Acidithiobacillus ferrooxidans ATCC 23270: one gene and its partner. The protein of the gene in region 1 interacts with the protein of each later gene in a pairwise test. Links are inferred from orthologs where the notes say so. Each region holds a gene or a part of one and is shown on either strand. Other genes may lie near its edges. The genes, in order: glnD and glnK.

The links.
Region 2: the proteins of glnD (region 1) and glnK interact in binary tests that used the Escherichia coli proteins (3 or more experiments, as listed by UniProt). The link is inferred for Acidithiobacillus ferrooxidans ATCC 23270 from one-to-one orthologs.

The regions. Positions count from the first base shown.
Region 1 is NC_011761.1:833,092-841,744, reverse strand. Bases 752-3,870 are described here. They hold glnD ([protein-PII] uridylyltransferase), read left to right. Parts: upstream 752-1,076; coding sequence 1,077-3,665; downstream 3,666-3,870. Other genes in these bases: hflD (high frequency lysogenization protein HflD), read left to right, coding at 3,706-3,870; map (type I methionyl aminopeptidase), read left to right, coding at 752-1,074. In the rest of the region: DNA/RNA nuclease SfsA, read left to right, coding at 1-246; more of map, read left to right, coding at 265-751; more of hflD, read left to right, coding at 3,871-4,371; AFE_RS04325 (MDR family MFS transporter), read right to left, coding at 4,372-5,835; AFE_RS04320 (hypothetical protein), read right to left, coding at 5,832-6,032; AFE_RS04315 (NRAMP family divalent metal transporter), read right to left, coding at 6,043-7,413; AFE_RS04310 (DUF4337 domain-containing protein), read left to right, coding at 7,718-8,296; AFE_RS04305 (phosphatase PAP2 family protein), read left to right, coding at 8,308-8,653.
Region 2 is NC_011761.1:2,591,668-2,599,966, forward strand. What follows is about bases 2,451-5,215. They hold glnK (P-II family nitrogen regulator), read left to right. Parts: upstream 2,451-3,546; coding sequence 3,547-3,885; downstream 3,886-5,215. Other genes in these bases: AFE_RS13360 (porin), read left to right, coding at 2,451-3,493; AFE_RS13370 (ammonium transporter), read left to right, coding at 3,940-5,215. Outside these bases: AFE_RS13350 (YeaH/YhbH family protein), read left to right, coding at 1-671; AFE_RS13355 (SpoVR family protein), read left to right, coding at 664-2,139; more of AFE_RS13360, read left to right, coding at 2,321-2,450; more of AFE_RS13370, read left to right, coding at 5,216-5,244; AFE_RS13375 (type 1 glutamine amidotransferase), read left to right, coding at 5,343-6,056; AFE_RS13380 (hypothetical protein), read right to left, coding at 6,061-6,447; AFE_RS13385 (glycine zipper domain-containing protein), read left to right, coding at 6,695-7,066; AFE_RS13390 (septal ring lytic transglycosylase RlpA family protein), read left to right, coding at 7,384-8,299. UniProt on the Escherichia coli protein: Involved in the regulation of nitrogen metabolism. Regulates the activity of its targets by protein-protein interaction in response to the nitrogen status of the cell.

The DNA of each region.
Region 1 (8,653 bases):
AGCAGCCGCGCCCTGCGTCATCTGGGGGCATTGACGGAGGTGGTCCGCGGCGGCGGGCGCGCGGTGATGCTTTTCCTGATCGGCCGGGAAGACGGTCGGGGTTTTGCGCCCGCAGACGCCATTGATCCGGCCTATGGGAAGGCACTGCGCCGGGCACGCACCGACGGTGTGGAAATTCTGGCCTACCGGACCCGCCTCAGTCCTGATAAAATAAGCCTCAGTGTGGCGGAACCGCTTCTCTTTTAGCCGCATCAGGAGAACAGCATGTTACAACGCAGCAAAACGTCCCCCCAGGGCAGCATCAAGACCGCAGAAGAAGTGGAAAAAATGCGGGTGGCGGGCCGGCTCACGGCCATGGTGCTGAAGATGATCGGTCCCCACGTCAAAGCCGGCGTTACCACCGATGAACTGGACCGCATCTGCCACGACTATATCGTCAACGATCTGCAGGGCATTCCCGCACCGCTCCACTATCAGCCCAGCCCGGAATATCCGCCCTTTCCCAAATCCGTCTGCATCTCTCTCAACCATGTGATCTGTCACGGCATTCCCGGCGAGCGCGTCATCAGGGATGGCGACATGCTCAACATCGACGTCACGGTTATCAAGGATGGCTATCACGGAGACAGCAGCAAAATGTTCACCGTCGGAGAGGTGCCGTTGCGTTCGCGTCGGGTGATGGAAGTGGCTCATGAAGCCATGGTGCGTGGCATTCAGCAGGTGCGGCCCGGCGCAACCCTGGGCGATATCGGCCATGCCATACAGTCCTACGCCGAGGCGCAGCACTGTTCCATCGTCCGGGAGTTCTGCGGGCACGGCATCGGCCGCAAATTCCACGATGAGCCGCAGGTGCTGCATTATGGCAATCCCGGTGAAGGCATTGAACTGGTGCCGGGCATGACCTTTACCATCGAACCCATGGTCAATGCCGGCAAACGCTACATCAAGGCCCTGCCCGACGGCTGGACCATCGTTACCAAGGATCACAGTGCTTCCGCCCAGTGGGAGCATACCATTCTGGTCACCGATGATGGTTACGAAATACTGACCCAACTGCCCGGCGACCCCGTCTGAGCATGACGATCCACCCCGCGCAGTCCCGGACGCCTGCTGCGTTGGGCGAAGTTCGGGGGTCTTCGCCAGCCGCCACTTCGCCACAGCAGAGTGCCAGCGCTCTGCTCCACCAGCGCAGCCGCGCGGTGGACAGTACCCTGCGCAGGCTCTGGCAGAGCACATCGGGTGCAGATGCGGCGACGGCGCAAGAACTCACCCTGGCGGCCGTAGGCGGTTACGGGCGCGGCACCCTCTTCCCCCACTCCGACATCGACCTCCTGATTCTGACCCCGCCGACGCTCACGACGGTACAAAAGGGCTTCATCGAAGGCTTCCTGACCAGCCTCTGGGACCTGCAGATGCAGGTGGGGCACAGTGTCCGCAGCGTGGACGAATGCCTGCAGGAGGCGCGTCAGGATCTGGGTATCGCCACCACCCTGCTGGAATCCCGTTATCTGGCCGGATCGCACCCATTATTGCAACAACTGAGCGACGCGTTACGGGAAAATCCCCCCTGGCCTTCCCCGCTTTTTTTCGCCGCCAAACTGGCGGAGCAGGAAAACCGTCACGCCCGCTGCAGCGACACTGCTTTTCACCTCGAACCCAACCTCAAGGAAGGTCCCGGTGCGCTACGCAATATCCATCACCTGCAATGGCTCGCGGCCAGTGTTTTCGGGGAGGGCAGTCTGCGTCGCCTGCGCGATGAGGACATCATTACCGGCGAGGAATATCGTCAGCTCCTGCGCGCCCAGGCCCTGCTCTCCCGCCTGCGGATCGCCCTGCACCTCGCCACCGGACGCCACGAAGACCGTCTGCGCCTCGATCTGCAGGTACCTCTGGCACGGCAACTGGGCTACACCGACCGACCGGGACGTACCGCCGTCGAACAATTGATGCAGAAACTCTATCGCGCCTTCGCCGATATTCTGCGTATCGCCGCCATTGCCCAGGAGAACATCGCGCAGCATCTGGCCGCACGCACCCCAGCGCTGGAGGTTACCGACCAGCGGGCCACCCTGTCCCGGCCCACGCTGCATCGCGATGATATACAACTGCTCCGGCACATTCTGGGCCTGTTCCGTAGCCTGGTGGAAGACCCGCGGCGGCGCACCCTCGACGCACAGACGCAACGCCATCTGTACGCCTTGCGGAACGCCGTTCACCCGCGGGATCTGGACCATGATCCCGTCGCGCAGGAGCAGCTTCTCGCCATTCTCGCCCAGCCCGACGGCGCCTATCGCAGCCTCGCCATGATGCAGCAATGTGGCCTGCTGGCACGCATACTCCCCGCCTTTGGACGTATCACCGGACGTATTCAGCACGATCTCTTCCATGCGTATACCGTCGACCAGCATACTCTTTTTCTGCTCCGCAACCTCGGACAGATCTGGACTGGCGAGGCACCACTCCTGCCCGTCGCCGAGGCCGCCCGGCGGCAGGTGGAAAAACCGGAGTTACTGGTGCTGGCCGGTCTCTTCCACGATATCGGCAAAGGCCGCGGCGGCGATCACTCCAAAATCGGTGCTCAGGAAGCCCGGCGTTTTGCCCGGCGTCTACGATTGTCGCCCTGCGATACAGACCTGGTCGTCTGGCTGGTGGAACAACATCTGCGAATGTCCGCCGTTTCCCAGCGCCGCGACCTCGAAGACCCTCAGGTCATCCGCGACTTTGCCCATCTGGTCGGGGATGAACGCCATCTTGCCTATCTGCTGCTCCTCACCGTGGCCGACATGCGTGCCACCAACCCGGAACTCTGGAATGACTGGAAGGGACTGCTGCTCAGTACACTATATCGGGCGACGGCCACGGAACTTCAGCGGGAAGACCGCCAGACCCGGGATCTTCCGCAGATCATCTCCGATAAACAGCAGGCTGTTCTGCAGAAAATCGCCAGTACCGACCACTCACGTGTACACACCCTCTGGCAGCAGCTTTCGGGCCCGTATTTTCTGCGTTACACAGCAGACGAACTACTCTGGCATTGCCGGGAGATACTTGCCCACAAAAGCCGGAAAGCATTGGTCGCGGTGCGGCCCCACGCGCCCGAGGGCAGTGAAGTCCTGATTTACGGCCCGGACCGACCGGGACTTTTCCAGCAGATTACCGGTGCCCTCGATCGGCAATCCCTGAACATCATCGACGCCCGGATCGATACCAGCGAGGATGGTCGCGCCATCGACACCTTCCTGGTCATCGACAACAGCCACGCCTTCGCCCACAGCGCCCAGGCCCATGCCGATCTGGCTGCCGAACTCCGCGCGGTTCTTGAAGGGGAAGCCGTGCGCAAACCACGTTTTGGGTTGCGCCATTGCGATCCGCGCCACCGGTTCTTTGCACACGTTCCCGCCGAGATCCGCGTGGACAATGGCGTCCTGCCCCGCTACACCCTGCTGGAAGTCCGCGCTGCAGATCACCTCGGCCTGCTCTATCAGGTCGGCGAGACGCTCCGCGCATTGCAGCTCAACATCCACGGCGCCAAAGTCTCCACCTTCGGTGAACGAGTGGAAGACACCTTTTTCATTCTCAACGAACGGGGGCGCAAACTGACCGAAACCCAGGTCGGCGCGCTGATTCATGCCTTGAGCGACATTTTGAATGGTGAACCCGCTTAAACGATGAATTGCCCCCTTCTCCTACGACAGGCGCAAACCCATGTGGTCATTCCTTCTCCCTGACGCCCGGCGGCGGCGCGACCGCGCCCTGGGCCTCGCCGGTGTCCTGCGCAGCGCCCTGCTGGTGCAAGACATCGCGCGTAATGGCGCACAACCCGGAGACCTGCTGCAGACCTGCATCAGGAGCGTTCTGGCGCTGGACAGCAAGGACAGCCTGCGTGCCCTGGGCGATATCGACAGCCTGCGTCACTCTCTGGCGCTGCTCTGCCCGCTGCTGCAACGCGGCCCCGGCAACGCCCGGGAGGCCGAACTGCTGCGCTACAGCATGGCGCTGACCACCCTCGGCAAGCGCCTCCTCAAAAACGCCTCGGCCACCCGGCGCGTCCAGGAAGGCGTCGAGCAGGCCCAACGCCAGATCGCCCACTTTGCTGATCCGATGCAGCGCAGCATCGTTGCCGGGCTCGCCCAGACGTACACCGAGGCCATCGGCATTCTCCGCCCGCGCATCATCGTCAGCGGAGAGAGCCGTTTCCTGAGCGACCCGGACGATGCCGCACGCATCCGCACCCTCCTCCTCAGCGGCATCCGTGCGGCCGTTCTGTGGCGGCAGGCGGGCGGCCGTCTGCCCGCCACCATTCTCGAGCGACGCGCGCTCTGTCAGGAAGCGGAAGAATTACTCGCCACCCATCCTCAGCTTACTCGATGATCACCCTCGATCGAGGGCATCCCGGCGCTTGACGAGCACGTGCATATCCTCCAAAAACCACGCACAGACCGATGCGGCAAAGCTGAACAGCGCTGCGATCAAAAAGTCCGCATGCAGCGTCTGGACGATCAGGGCAGGCGCCCCCTCCTGGGCATAACCGTGAGATCCCCCCGCCAAAAAGGCAGAAAACACCGCGCCGAAAGCCGCAACCCCCAGAGTGCCGCCCATGGAACGGAACAGGGTGACGGTTGACGTCGCCACCCCCAGGTGGCGGTGCGGCACCGCAAGCTGGGCAGAGAGCACCAAGACCTGCATGGTCGTGCCCAGCCCCAGTCCCAGCAGCACCAGTACCGCGTCGATGCGCCACATGGGCGTATGCTGCCCGAGCATGGAAAGCAGCCCAAGCGCTAGGGTGATGAGCAGGGCGCCGGCGATGGGAAACTCCCGATAACGCTGAGTCCGGCTGATCCGGCGCCCGGTCAGCACCGACATTGCCAACATGCCCAGGAGCAAAAATAGCAGTTCCAGACCGGAGGCAGTCGGCGAGAAACCACGCACATCCTGCAAATAAATGGGCAGAAAGCTGACGGAACCGAGCATCGCCACCCCGACAAAAAAAGAGATGATTACACTCAGCGAAAAAGTTCTGAAACGAAAAAAAGCGAGCGGCAACAGAGGTTCCGGATGATGCCGCTCGATCCGTATAAATCCGCCGAACGCGCTCAGCCCCGCGGCGAGAAGAAGCCATGGTCCGGCGGAATCCCAGGGCAACACCGTCCCGGACACGCTGGCAAATAACACCAGGGCGCTCAGGCTGGTGGTCAGCAGGACCGTTCCCGGTACATCCATCCGCACCTTTTCGGCCGTTTTCGGTCTGGGAAAGGCGAAGCCGATGACGAAAAAGGAAAATATACCGATGGGCACATTGATATAGAATATCCAACGCCAGCCCATGGTCTCCACGATAAAGCCACCGAGAAAGGGCCCGACCAAGGTCGCGAGACCAAAAGCGGCGCCCACCAGCCCCTGATAACGGCTGCGCTGGGTGATGGGAATGAAGTCCGAGATGGAGGCGATGGCGGTCACCAGCAAACCGCCACCGCCAATCCCCTGCAAGGCCCGGAACACCATCAGCTCGTCAATGGTTTGCGCCTGGCCGGACAAAACCGATCCTGCCAAAAACAGCAACACTGCCGATTGCAGGAGATACTTGCGCCCCAGAAGATCCCCCAGTTTACCGTATACCGGCAAACAGACGGTGGAGGTCAGCAGATAAGCGGTCACGATCCAGGGTAGTTTGGCCAGGCCATGGAGATCGCGGGCGATGGTCGGCAGGGCGGTGGAGACCACGGTCTGGTCCATCGCCGCCAAAAAAATGGACGACAGGATGGCGAAGAAAATGACTTTTGCCGGCCAGTCCAGACGAAAAGTAGATGCGGAAACGGGCGTTGATGAGGATGTCAATGTATGCCACGCGCAAAACCGATGGCCACCATGATCAGCATGACCGCGATGTAAATACGCAGCCCCCAGAAGGCTACCTGTATCCATCCCCGGATCGGCGCACGGGTCAGCGGTTTGGGCTCCTGATGGACTTCATCTTCCAGAAACGCCAGAAATTCCGGTGTCGCCGCGGAATGAAAGTCTTCTTTAGAATGCATACAAAGCTCCTCAGGCGGACGGGAAGACGACGGTATAGCCATAAACGGCATTGGCCAGAATAAGGAAACCAACGATGGCGAATGCTGAATAATTTTGCCAGCGCCGGTTCACATAGCTCCCCATGATCTCGCGATCATTCAGCAGCATGAGCAAAAACAACATCGCCGCAGGCATGAATATGGAAGCGATTACCTGTACGGTCAGGTTCAGAAAACCCAGTGGGATTTGAGGAATCAGCACCACCAGAGCAGCCATCCCGGCGCTCAGGATACCGGACAGATAAAAGGGCAAGGCCCGTTGCGGCCGAAGGTTCAGACTTCGGGGCAGCTTGAGTGCCTCGCCCACCGCCCAGGAAGTACTTGCCGTAATGGCAATGGCCGCAATCAGCCCCGACTCGACGAGGCCCAGAGCGAACAATGCGGTCCCGACACTACCGAGGCTGCTCTCTCGTAACAGATGGAGGATCGCCTGGATGTCAAACTGGGCGGTATTGAGGTGCCCATACGCCAGAGTACCCGTCAAAATGACGATGGCAATGGCGATGATACCCATGGAAAGGCTTCCGAAGGCGGTATCGGCCTGGCCACTGGGGATGTCATTGACCGTAAGGCCCTTGTCGACCACCGAGGACTGCTGAAAAAAGAGCATCCACGGCGCGATCGTCGTTCCGAGATTGGCGAGTACGACATAGGTAAAGGCGCCTACCGCAGTCCCCACCGGAATGTGCCAGTTGCCCACCGCAGCAATAACCTGGCCCCAGTCCGGGTGCGCCGCGATAGCCAGGGGCACAAATACGATATTGCCCGCGGCAATCCACAATGCCAGCCGCTCCCAGGTGTTATAATGCAGAAAGATCATGGTCCCGGCGAGAAAGGTCCAGGCCACAGCGACCGAAAGAACCGGCGGCACAGAAAACACGCTCATACCGACCCGGATACCGATAAACTCCGTCACCAGGGTCAGGATATTCGCCACCGTCAGATCCAGCAGCGAAAACACCCCCCAGAAAGCGCCATAACGCCCCCAGATCATCTCGGCATGTCCCCGGTGAGTCACCGCGCCAAGACGCACGGTCATCTCCTGCACCACATAGGCCACCGGGATCATGAGCAGCAGGAAGGGAACGAAGAAACCGATACCATACATCGCTCCGGTCTGGGCATAGGTAATCACGCCTCCGGCATCGTTGTCGGCGATCATCACCAGGATACCCGGCCCGATCAGGCTCAAAAACAGCGTCAGCCTCCGCCACCAGGAGGGATGATGGCGGAGTTGATAAATCCGCCAGCGATCCTTGATGCGCTCCCGCACGTCCTCGGGCAATTGCTGCAACACATCCGCCTCGCTGGAGGCTCCGTGAAGTTCTGGTATGACGGACATCGTTCCCCTCCTGAGTGGGCGTTTTATAAGCTGGCCGACCGGTCAGGTCAATATGCCCGAGATCACCACCATGGGCAAGGTCGCCCAGGGAGGAAAAAGACGGAGCTGAGGGTATAAAGGGGGCTCGTGCCGATATCCCCGAAGAACATAACAGAATTGCGCGGATTATATCTGAGCAGGTTTCCTGAAGATATGGGCCTGCCGTGTGACTGCTAGGCAGAATTGCGGCGATAGAGGATAATTGCGGCGCCGCAGGGCCTTCCGGTTCCCTACGCCAACCATTCCAGTGAAAAGGACAAAATCCATGAGCGAATCTCTGCACACCCATGCCCCGCACGAAGAAGCCGCTCATGTGGCTGCCGAACCCCCCGCCCACAAGCATTCCCTCAGTCAGTGGGTGGCCATCTTCACCGCGCTGCTGGCCACCATCGGCGCGGTTGTCAGTTATCAGGGGACTCATCTGATGAACGAGGTGTTGCTGGCCAAGAACGAGGCGGTGCTGGAGAAAGCCAAGGCGACGGACCAGTGGAACTACTACCAGGCCATCAGCACCAAAGAGCACCTCATGCAACTGGCTGTGGATCTGACTCCGCAGAATCAGGCAGGGCCTTACCAGAAGGAAATCATCAAATATACGGGCCAGAAAAAGACCGTTCAGGCCGAAGCCCGGCAACTGGAGCAACTTTCCACAGCGGCCAATATGCGTTCGGAGCAATTGAACAAACCACATAACGATATGGCCATTGCGATGATCTTTTTACAAATCGCCATCTCACTGGCCTCTATCACGGCCTTGACTGGAAGGGTCTGGCTTTTCGGCATGGCCATGCTCAGTGCTCTGGGCGGGGTCGGACTTTGGCTTGTCGCCCTGGGTATGAGCTGACGTTGTCCACGATGCTCCCGCAGCCGGAATGGTATACATGGTACGGGTGGAATGACCGCATCTTTCTGGCGGTGAATCACCTGAGTGATACGCCGATGCTTTCAGCGGCCATGGAGATGGTATCGTGGGTTGCCCAGCCTGCTTATTTTCCCGTCTGGATGGCCCTGCTCGTGGTGATCTTCCGGCTAAGGCCCCTGACGCTGCCCTTTGCTGTTGTCTGGGATTTCGCCGTCGGTGAGTTGGCCGTGTGGCTGATCGTCGTGGCGCTCAAATCAGGGCTCGCTTATCCCCGCCCCGTGGTTGCACTTGGGTCTCTGTCGGTACATGTGGTGGGAAGGCCGGAATATTGGCACAGCT
Region 2 (8,299 bases), 1.8 Mb from region 1 along the record:
TAGAGCAGGAGCGTCTCAGTGAACTGAATCATCAGATCGACGCGTTGGAGCGCAAAATCAAAGCGATTCCATTCATCGACGAGGCCGACCTGCGCTTCGCCCATATCGACCAGCAACCCCACCCCATTACCAACGCGGTGATGTTCTGCGTCATGGACGTTTCGGGCAGTATGGGTGAAAAGGAAAAGGACCTGGCCAAGCGCTTCTTTCTGCTGCTGTATCTGTTCCTGCACCGGCACTATCAGGCCGTGCAGATGGTGTTCATCAAGCACCACAGCACCGCCTCGGAGTGCAGCGAACAGGCCTTTTTCGGCGCCCGCGAGGGAGGTGGGACGCTGGTCTCTCCGGCCATCATCCTGAGTGAAGAAATCATGCGACAACGCTTCCCCCCGGATCGATGGAATGTCTACCTGGCACAGGTGTCCGACGGTGACAATTATTTTGCCGACAACGCCGTGGTGGAAGAGCACCTTCTGAACCTGCTGCCGCGCCTGCGCAACCTCTTCTATCTGGAGGTCAACCGGGACAGCGAGAGTGATCTTCTGCGACTCTACGATGCCATTGCCCAGGACTTCCCGGAGCTGGTCACCGCCCGCGCCAGCGAGCGCGAGGATATCTACCCGATGTTCCGGACACTCTTTGCCACTGAGGAGACGCCAAGCCATGTCTAGGTTCCTCTTTACCGACAACGACTGGACCTTCGCGCGGATCGATGCGGTCACCGAAGAAATTGCGGCCATCGCCGCAGATGAACTTCAGCTCGACACCTATCCCAACCAGTTGGAGATCATCAGCGCCGAGCAGATGCTCGATGCCTATGCCTCCATCGGGCTTCCGGTTTATTACGCCCACTGGTCTTTCGGCAAGCAACGTGCCATCGAGTCCGGGCAGTACCGTCGCGGCGAAATGGGTCTGGCGTATGAACTGGTGATCAACAGCAATCCCTGCATCAGCTACCTCATGGAAGAAAACACCATGACCATGCAGACTCTGGTGATCGCCCATGCGGCTTATGGGCATAACGCCTTTTTCAAGAACAACGTCTTTTTCCGGCAATGGACGGATGCGGAGGGCATTCTGGATTATCTGGCGTTCGCCCAGCGCTACATCGCCCGCTGCGAGGAACGCTATGGGATCGAGGCGGTAACCGACATATTGGATGCAGCCCATGCCATCAGCCGCAATGGCGTGGATCGCGCCCGCCGCCCGCGCCAGCTCTCGGCCCGCGAGGAAGAGCAACGCCGCGAAGAACGTGAACGCTACCTGCAGCAGCAGCTCTTGGAAATATGGCGCACCCTGCCTCCGCATGACACCAGCCAGCCCGTTGATTCCAACGTATTCCCGCCAGCCCCCCAGGAAAACCTGCTCTATTTCATCGAAAAAAACGCCCCACACCTGGAGGGCTGGAAGCGGGAAATACTGCGTATCGTGCGCAAGATCGCCCAGTATCTCTATCCCCAGGGACAGACCAAGATCATGAACGAGGGCTTCGCGTGCTTCGTGCATTACCATATCCTGCACAGCCTGCATGCCCGGGGGCTGATTACCGACGGCACCCTGCTGGAGTTTTACGCCAGCCACACCGCCGTCACCTTCCAGCCGGACTTCGATGATCCGCGCTACAGCGGAATCAACCCCTATGCCCTGGGTTTTGCCGTGTTCCAGGACATCAAGCGGATTTGTCTCGCGCCCACGGACGAAGACCGCCGCTGGTTTTCCTTTGCCGGAGACCCCGACTGGCGCAAGCAGATTCACTTCGCCATGCGCGAATTCCGTGACGAAAGCTTCGTCCTGCAATACCTCTCGCCCAAGGTCATGCGCAACCTGCACCTCTTTGCCCTGAGCAACGACCCAGACGCTACGACATACCGGGTCAGCGCCATCCATGATGACTCGGGCTACCAGTATCTGCGCCAGGCTTTTGCCCGACAAATCGCGGAAAGCGCCCGCCCGCCGGACATTCAGATCGTGTCCGTGGATCGCTGGGGGGACCGTCATCTGCGTCTACGGCAGATGGATTCTCAGCCCCTCGATCAGGATGAAGCCCAAAAGACCCTCCATTTGATTCACACCCTCTGGGGGTATGATGTTCATCTGGACATGGAAGAGCTTTCCCTGAGCGAATCCGGCGCACCCTGAAGATCCGACTCCGACAACCCCAAAGGTTGCACCATAATAGTGCGTGGCGCATTGAACTGGTGCACCAAATGCGGTCACTTCCATGCCATTTTCCAAAAAACGTTAAGTTATAGCCTGTTATAAGTTGGCACCAAGTTTGCTAGAAGCTCCCTGTAATTTCACACAAATGGGAGCAGCAAACATGAAGAGTTCCAAAAGGAGTTATGGTCATAAAATCATTCCGCTGACTGTACTCGCCCTATCGCCGCTGGCGATCGGGACTGGTCATGCATCACCTCTGGCATTGCCCAGCCCCCTGACCTTCCAGGCCGGCCCTTTGGGCACGCTGAACGTGCAGGGCGTGGCCAGCGGCTACGCCGTCTGGCAGGACAACAAGTTCGCAGGATCAGGCAATCCCGGCAACAAATCTGCGTCCGCCGACATCAGCAACGGTCAGGTGATCATCCAGAAGAACTCCGGTCTGGTGCAGTTCTATCTGCAGGCAGGGGCCTATAACGTCATGAGCCTCGGGTCCAATTTTGTCTCCACCGGCACCTTCACCCAGAACACCTTCGGTGCCCTGCCCGTCGGTTATCTCGAAATTGCCCCCACCGATAACTTCAATGTCCAGATCGGCAAACTCCCGACCCTGATCGGCGCGGAATACACCTTCAGCTACCAGAACTGGAACATTGAGCGCGGCCTGCTCTGGGGCCAGGAGAATGCCGTCAACAAGGGCATCCAGGCCAATTACACCATGGGGCCGGTCACCGCCTCGGTATCCTGGAATGACGGCTTCTACTCGAATCGCTTCAACTGGATGACCGGCATGTTGACCTGGGCGATCAACAAACAGAACAGCGTGTTCTTCCAAGGTGGCGGGAATCTGGGACAGACCGATTATGCCTACTCCTCCATCGCCACTACACCGCTGCAGAATAACGAAAGCATCTTCGACGTGGGTTACACCTACACGGGCGCAAACCTCGTCGTTACGCCCTACGTGCAGTATACCAGCGTACCGGCCAGCGCCATTCAGGCGCTGGGTGCCGGCACCAGAAAGACCAGCACCCTCGGGGCCGCCATTCTTGCCGATTACAGCCTGACGGACAAAATATCCATCGCCGGGCGGGTGGAATACATCAGCAACTCCGGCAACCCCAACGATGGCGCCGCCAACCTCACCGGCTTCGGCCCCGGTTCCCATGCCTGGTCGCTGACCGTGACACCGACTTACCAGGACGGCGGCTTTTTCGCTCGGGCTGAGCTTTCTTATGTTACCGCGTCCATGCAGAGCGGCACTGGTTTCTCGGGTAGCAACAGCCTCGCCCAGAACCAACTCCGGGGCATGGTCGAAACCGGCTTCATGTTCTAACCCCCGGGGTCGTTGCCCCCGCGATGTTCCAACCCTGCGCAAGAGGTGTCGTCATGAAATTGATTACTGCCATAGTTAAGCCCTTCAAGCTCGATGATGTCCGTGAGGCATTGTCGGCAGTCGGGATCCAGGGCCTCACGGTCACCGAAGTCAAAGGCTTCGGTCGCCAGAAAGGTCATACCGAACTCTACCGCGGCGCGGAATACGTGGTGGATTTTCTCCCCAAGGTCAAAATCGAGGCGGTAATCAGCGATGACGCCGTCGACCAGGCCGTTGAAGCCATCGAAAAAGGTGCCCGCACCGGCAAGATTGGTGACGGTAAAATCTTCGTCTCCGAAGTGCTGGAGACCATCCGTATTCGCACCGGAGAATCCGGTAATGATGCACTGTAATCACCTATAACCGTTTTACAACCGCTCCGAATCCTTATAGGGAGGAATTTCTTCATGTCAGTAGCTTGGCTTAATACCGGCGACAATGCGTGGCAGCTTACCGCAGCGACTGTCGTTGGCTTGCAGAGTGTTCCCGGGCTCGTCGTCCTGTACGCGGGCATCGTCAAGAAGAAGTGGGCCGTCAACTCCGCTTTTATGGCCTTTTACGCCTTTGCCGCAGTACTGATCGCATGGGTCCTCTGGGCTTATAACATGGGCTTCGGCAATCAATGGTTCCCTTTCGTCGGTACGCCGCATCCCATCATCAGTATGCAGGATGAGCTCAAACAGGCCCTGATTCCGGCCTCCAACACCAGCGCCGCCTTTCCCATGTCCACCATGGTATATTTCCAGTTTGTCTTTGCCGCCATTACTCTGGTGATTATGGCCGGCGCCGTATTGGGACGGATGAGCTTCAGGGCATGGATGATTTTCGTTCCCTTATGGCTCACCTTCTCCTATACCGTTGGTGCCTTCAGTTTGTGGGGTGGCGGTTTCCTCTCCAGCCTCGGCGTCATTGATTACTCCGGTGGTTATGTCATTCATCTCTCCGCAGGTGTCGCGGGCTTTGTGGCGGCCGCGGTGATTGGACCACGCCTCGCGCGTGACCGCGAAAACTTCCAGCCCAACAACGTACTGCTGATGTTGGTCGGTGCCGGTATCCTCTGGCTCGGCTGGAACGGTTTCAACGGTGGTGATCCCTACGCCGCCAGCCGCGATGCGGGTGCGGCGGTACTGAACACCAATATCGCCACGGCGGTCAGTGTCATTGTCTGGACCATCATGGACATCTTCTACTTCAAGAAGCCATCTGTCATTGGTGCCGTGCAGGGCATGATCACCGGGCTGGTGGCTATCACCCCGGCGGCGGGCGTGGTCGATGGCTGGGGTGCGATTGCCATCGGCATCAGCTCCGGCGTCATCCCCTGGCTCAGCATGAACCTGCTTGGCAAAACCGCACTGTTCCGCAAGGTGGATGATACCCTGGGGGTCTTCCATACCCATGCCGTGGCGGGTCTCCTCGGTGGTGTGATGACCGGTTTACTGGCAACCAAGGCGGGTTGTGCAGCCTTCAGCCTGAGCACTCCGGGCGGCGCCATCGAGGGCAACTGGCATCAGGTCTGGCTACAACTCGTCGGTGCGGCATTCATCATCGTGCTGAACATCGTAGTGACGTACATTCTGCTCAAGCTCATCAGCCTGGTCGTGCCTCTGCGCATGTCGGAAGAAGAACTGCTGATCGGCGACGATGCGGTGCATGGCGAGGAAGCCTACGCCTTCTTCGGTGACGGCGAACGCCGGCCGGTGACTGGTGACTGAACGCAACCACCCAACACCCCTACGGTCATACAACACGGCGGGCAACCGCCGTGTTGTATGTCATCATGGCATACCGGCATCACTGAAGGGCCTGCATCATGACCAAGATTCTTGTTTTACAGCATCATCCGGAAGAAGGGCTGGGAAGCCTGCACAATATTCTTGCGGCAGAGGGGCATCAAACGGACGTACACCGCCTCGATCTGGGCGTGCCGGCTCCCGATGACCTGGCCGACTATGGCGCCTTGATCATCATGGGTGGACCCATGAGCGTCCACGATACGGACCGGTACCCGTGGCTGCTCACCGAGCAACGAATCATTCGTCGGGCAGTGGTCGAAGAACTCCCCGTCCTGGGACACTGCCTCGGCGGGCAACTGATTGCCCAAGCGATGGGCGGCGAGGTGACCCCTAATCCGGATGGCCCGGAGATCGGCTGGTGGCCCGTCACCAAGACCCCCGAAGCAATGGGCAGCACCTGGTTCACGGAGCTTCCCGACACGTTTACGCTCTTTCACTGGCACGGCGAAACCTTTTCCCTGCCATCCGGTGCAGTGCCCCTGCTTTCCAGCGACCTCTGCGCCCAGCAGGCCTTTGCCATCGGCAAGCACTGCCTGGCGCTTCAAGGCCACCCGGAAGTCACCCCCACCACGGTGCAAGCCTGGACCGAAAGCATGGCGGATGACTTGCAACAAGCCGGTGCGGGCGTACAGAGCCGCCAGACCATTCACGACCATCTGGAGCGCCGATGTGAAGCATTGCTGGCCAGCGCTGCGGCCATCTACCGCCCGTGGTTGGAGCAGTTGCGCTGACCGTTCAGGGCCGCGCAATGGCCTGCCCTACATACTGGCCCATCCAGTGCTCGATCTCTTCCACCTCACGGAGGTGCCCATACAGACCGATACGTGCCGAGAATTTTGTCACCGCAGCACCCTTGGTTTGCAGGGTGATCAGGATGGCATTACCCTCTGGATCGTAGCCATGCACTTCTACGGTATCGGGACTGATCTGTTTGGATCCGGTAAACCGCATCCCCGCCTGGGGCAGTGCCTTCTCCGCCGCTGCCGTGACGACGCTGAGAGATGCCGGGTAAAAAGTATAGTACGGTACGGGGTTGACTTGCGGAGCCCAGCTGGCGGTGCAGCCACTCAACCCAAGAGCCAGCACCAAAGAAGCTACTGCAAGGCGTAAGGATAAGGTCATAGCATTCTCCATAGCGAAATTATGAGGCTGGTCCGGGGTGAACCTGGCTTTCCCATTATACGGCAAAAGACCGCGCAGGGGATTCCTTCGGGAAGGGACTCACCATGACGGCGCCCCGCCCCCGGAGCAGGCATCGCGACCGGCTGGGCCGTGGGGGTGTACCCCATTCACCACACTGGCATACCTGTGGGATTTTGCTTCATAATGAGACGTAACTGGCTCAAAACGATATGAGGAGATGATGACCATGAACACTGCACGCTGGTTAATGATTGCTGCACTGCCCCTGACGCTTGCGGGCTGCGCGAATAATCCCTACGCCACCAACGGCACTACGGCCAACACGGCGGGCGGTTCCCTGCTCGGCGCCGTCGCGGGCGCGGTCATCGGGAATCAAACCGGCTCGCCGCTGGCTGGTGCCGCCATCGGTGCCGGGCTGGGCGGACTCGCCGGTTACGGCCTCTCACACAGCCAGCAGCAGCCGGCGCCACAACCCGGCTATTATGCCGCGCCACAAGGTAACGTACCTTGCCCCTCCGGCTATGTGTGTACGCCAACGGCCCCGCAATACCAGCAGCCACCCGCCTGCCCGCCAGGATATACCTGCTCCCCGCAATAAGCGGAACCCAGAGAGGGTAGTCCGTCCCTCCGGCACCCCGCTGCAACCCATGCAGGGGAGACTGGAGGGACGGTGCGCTCCGGCGTGCCGGAGTCGCGCCGGCAATCTCCACGATAAAACCGATATGGCCCATAGCGGTAGAAGTCCCGGCAGTACAGACTCGTTGGCTGGCATTTCTAGCCTACAGCTTGAGGATAAACATCCAACCCCTAGCCTTGCTTGAACTTTTCAAATACTATGGCCTAAAATGCAGGGGTATTTCCAGACGGAGACCGCGCATCGGCAAACGTCCAGAACGGTTCCGACCAGGGGGAGACATGCGCGTACGGTTTCATCTGCGGCTTTTGAGGCTGGGGGCTTTTGGCCTTGGTGCCGCGGCATTAGCGGGTTGTGCGAGCATGCCTGATCATGTTGCGGGCCAGCCGCGCAATAGCTACGGTTCGGCCATGGCGGGCTCGGGATATTCCACCGGACAGGACTGCTTTGCCACCACGCCTGACCTGAATGCCGCCTACAACCAGCCTTACGAAATCAACGGTCGCTGGTACCATCCGCTGCGCGGTGACGCGGATTTCTCTGAAAATGGCATCGCCTCCTGGTACGACCGGCAGTCGTCCAGCGACGTGACCGCCATGGGTACCGCCTTCCACGCCCGGCAAATGACTGCCGCGAGCCGGACATTGCCACTACCTTCATGCGTGCGCGTCACCAACCTGAAGAACGGGCGCAGCATCGTCGTCCTGGTGAATGATCGCGGCCCCTTCGTGAGCGGCCGTATCATGGATATGTCCTATGGTGCCGCCAGCCGGTTGGGCATGCTCAGCCGAGGCACGACACCGGTACATATTCAGGTGATTCCCAGCAGTCCGGCACCTGGCGCACCGTTGCCCAGGGTACTGCCCGTGGTCCAACGCACCGTGCCCGGAACGGTACCCGCACCGGTCCCGCAAGCACCGGCGGCGATACCGATACCCGCCTATACCGCTCCCTCCACTGCCCATGCCAATGCCAGGCTGACGGCGGTTGTGGACGATACGTTTGCCAGCGGTCCGGTTCGCGCCATGCCTGCCGCCGCCCGCACGGTCCCGCCCGCTCACCTTCCACCACATAGGGAGACCACCGCCCATACTTTGGGACAGTGGCGGCAGGCACCGCGATCTGAGCAAATCTATCTGGAAACAGCAAGCCCCATGCATCTGCAGACCGCGGTTCGTGAGCGCAGCAAACTGCAGG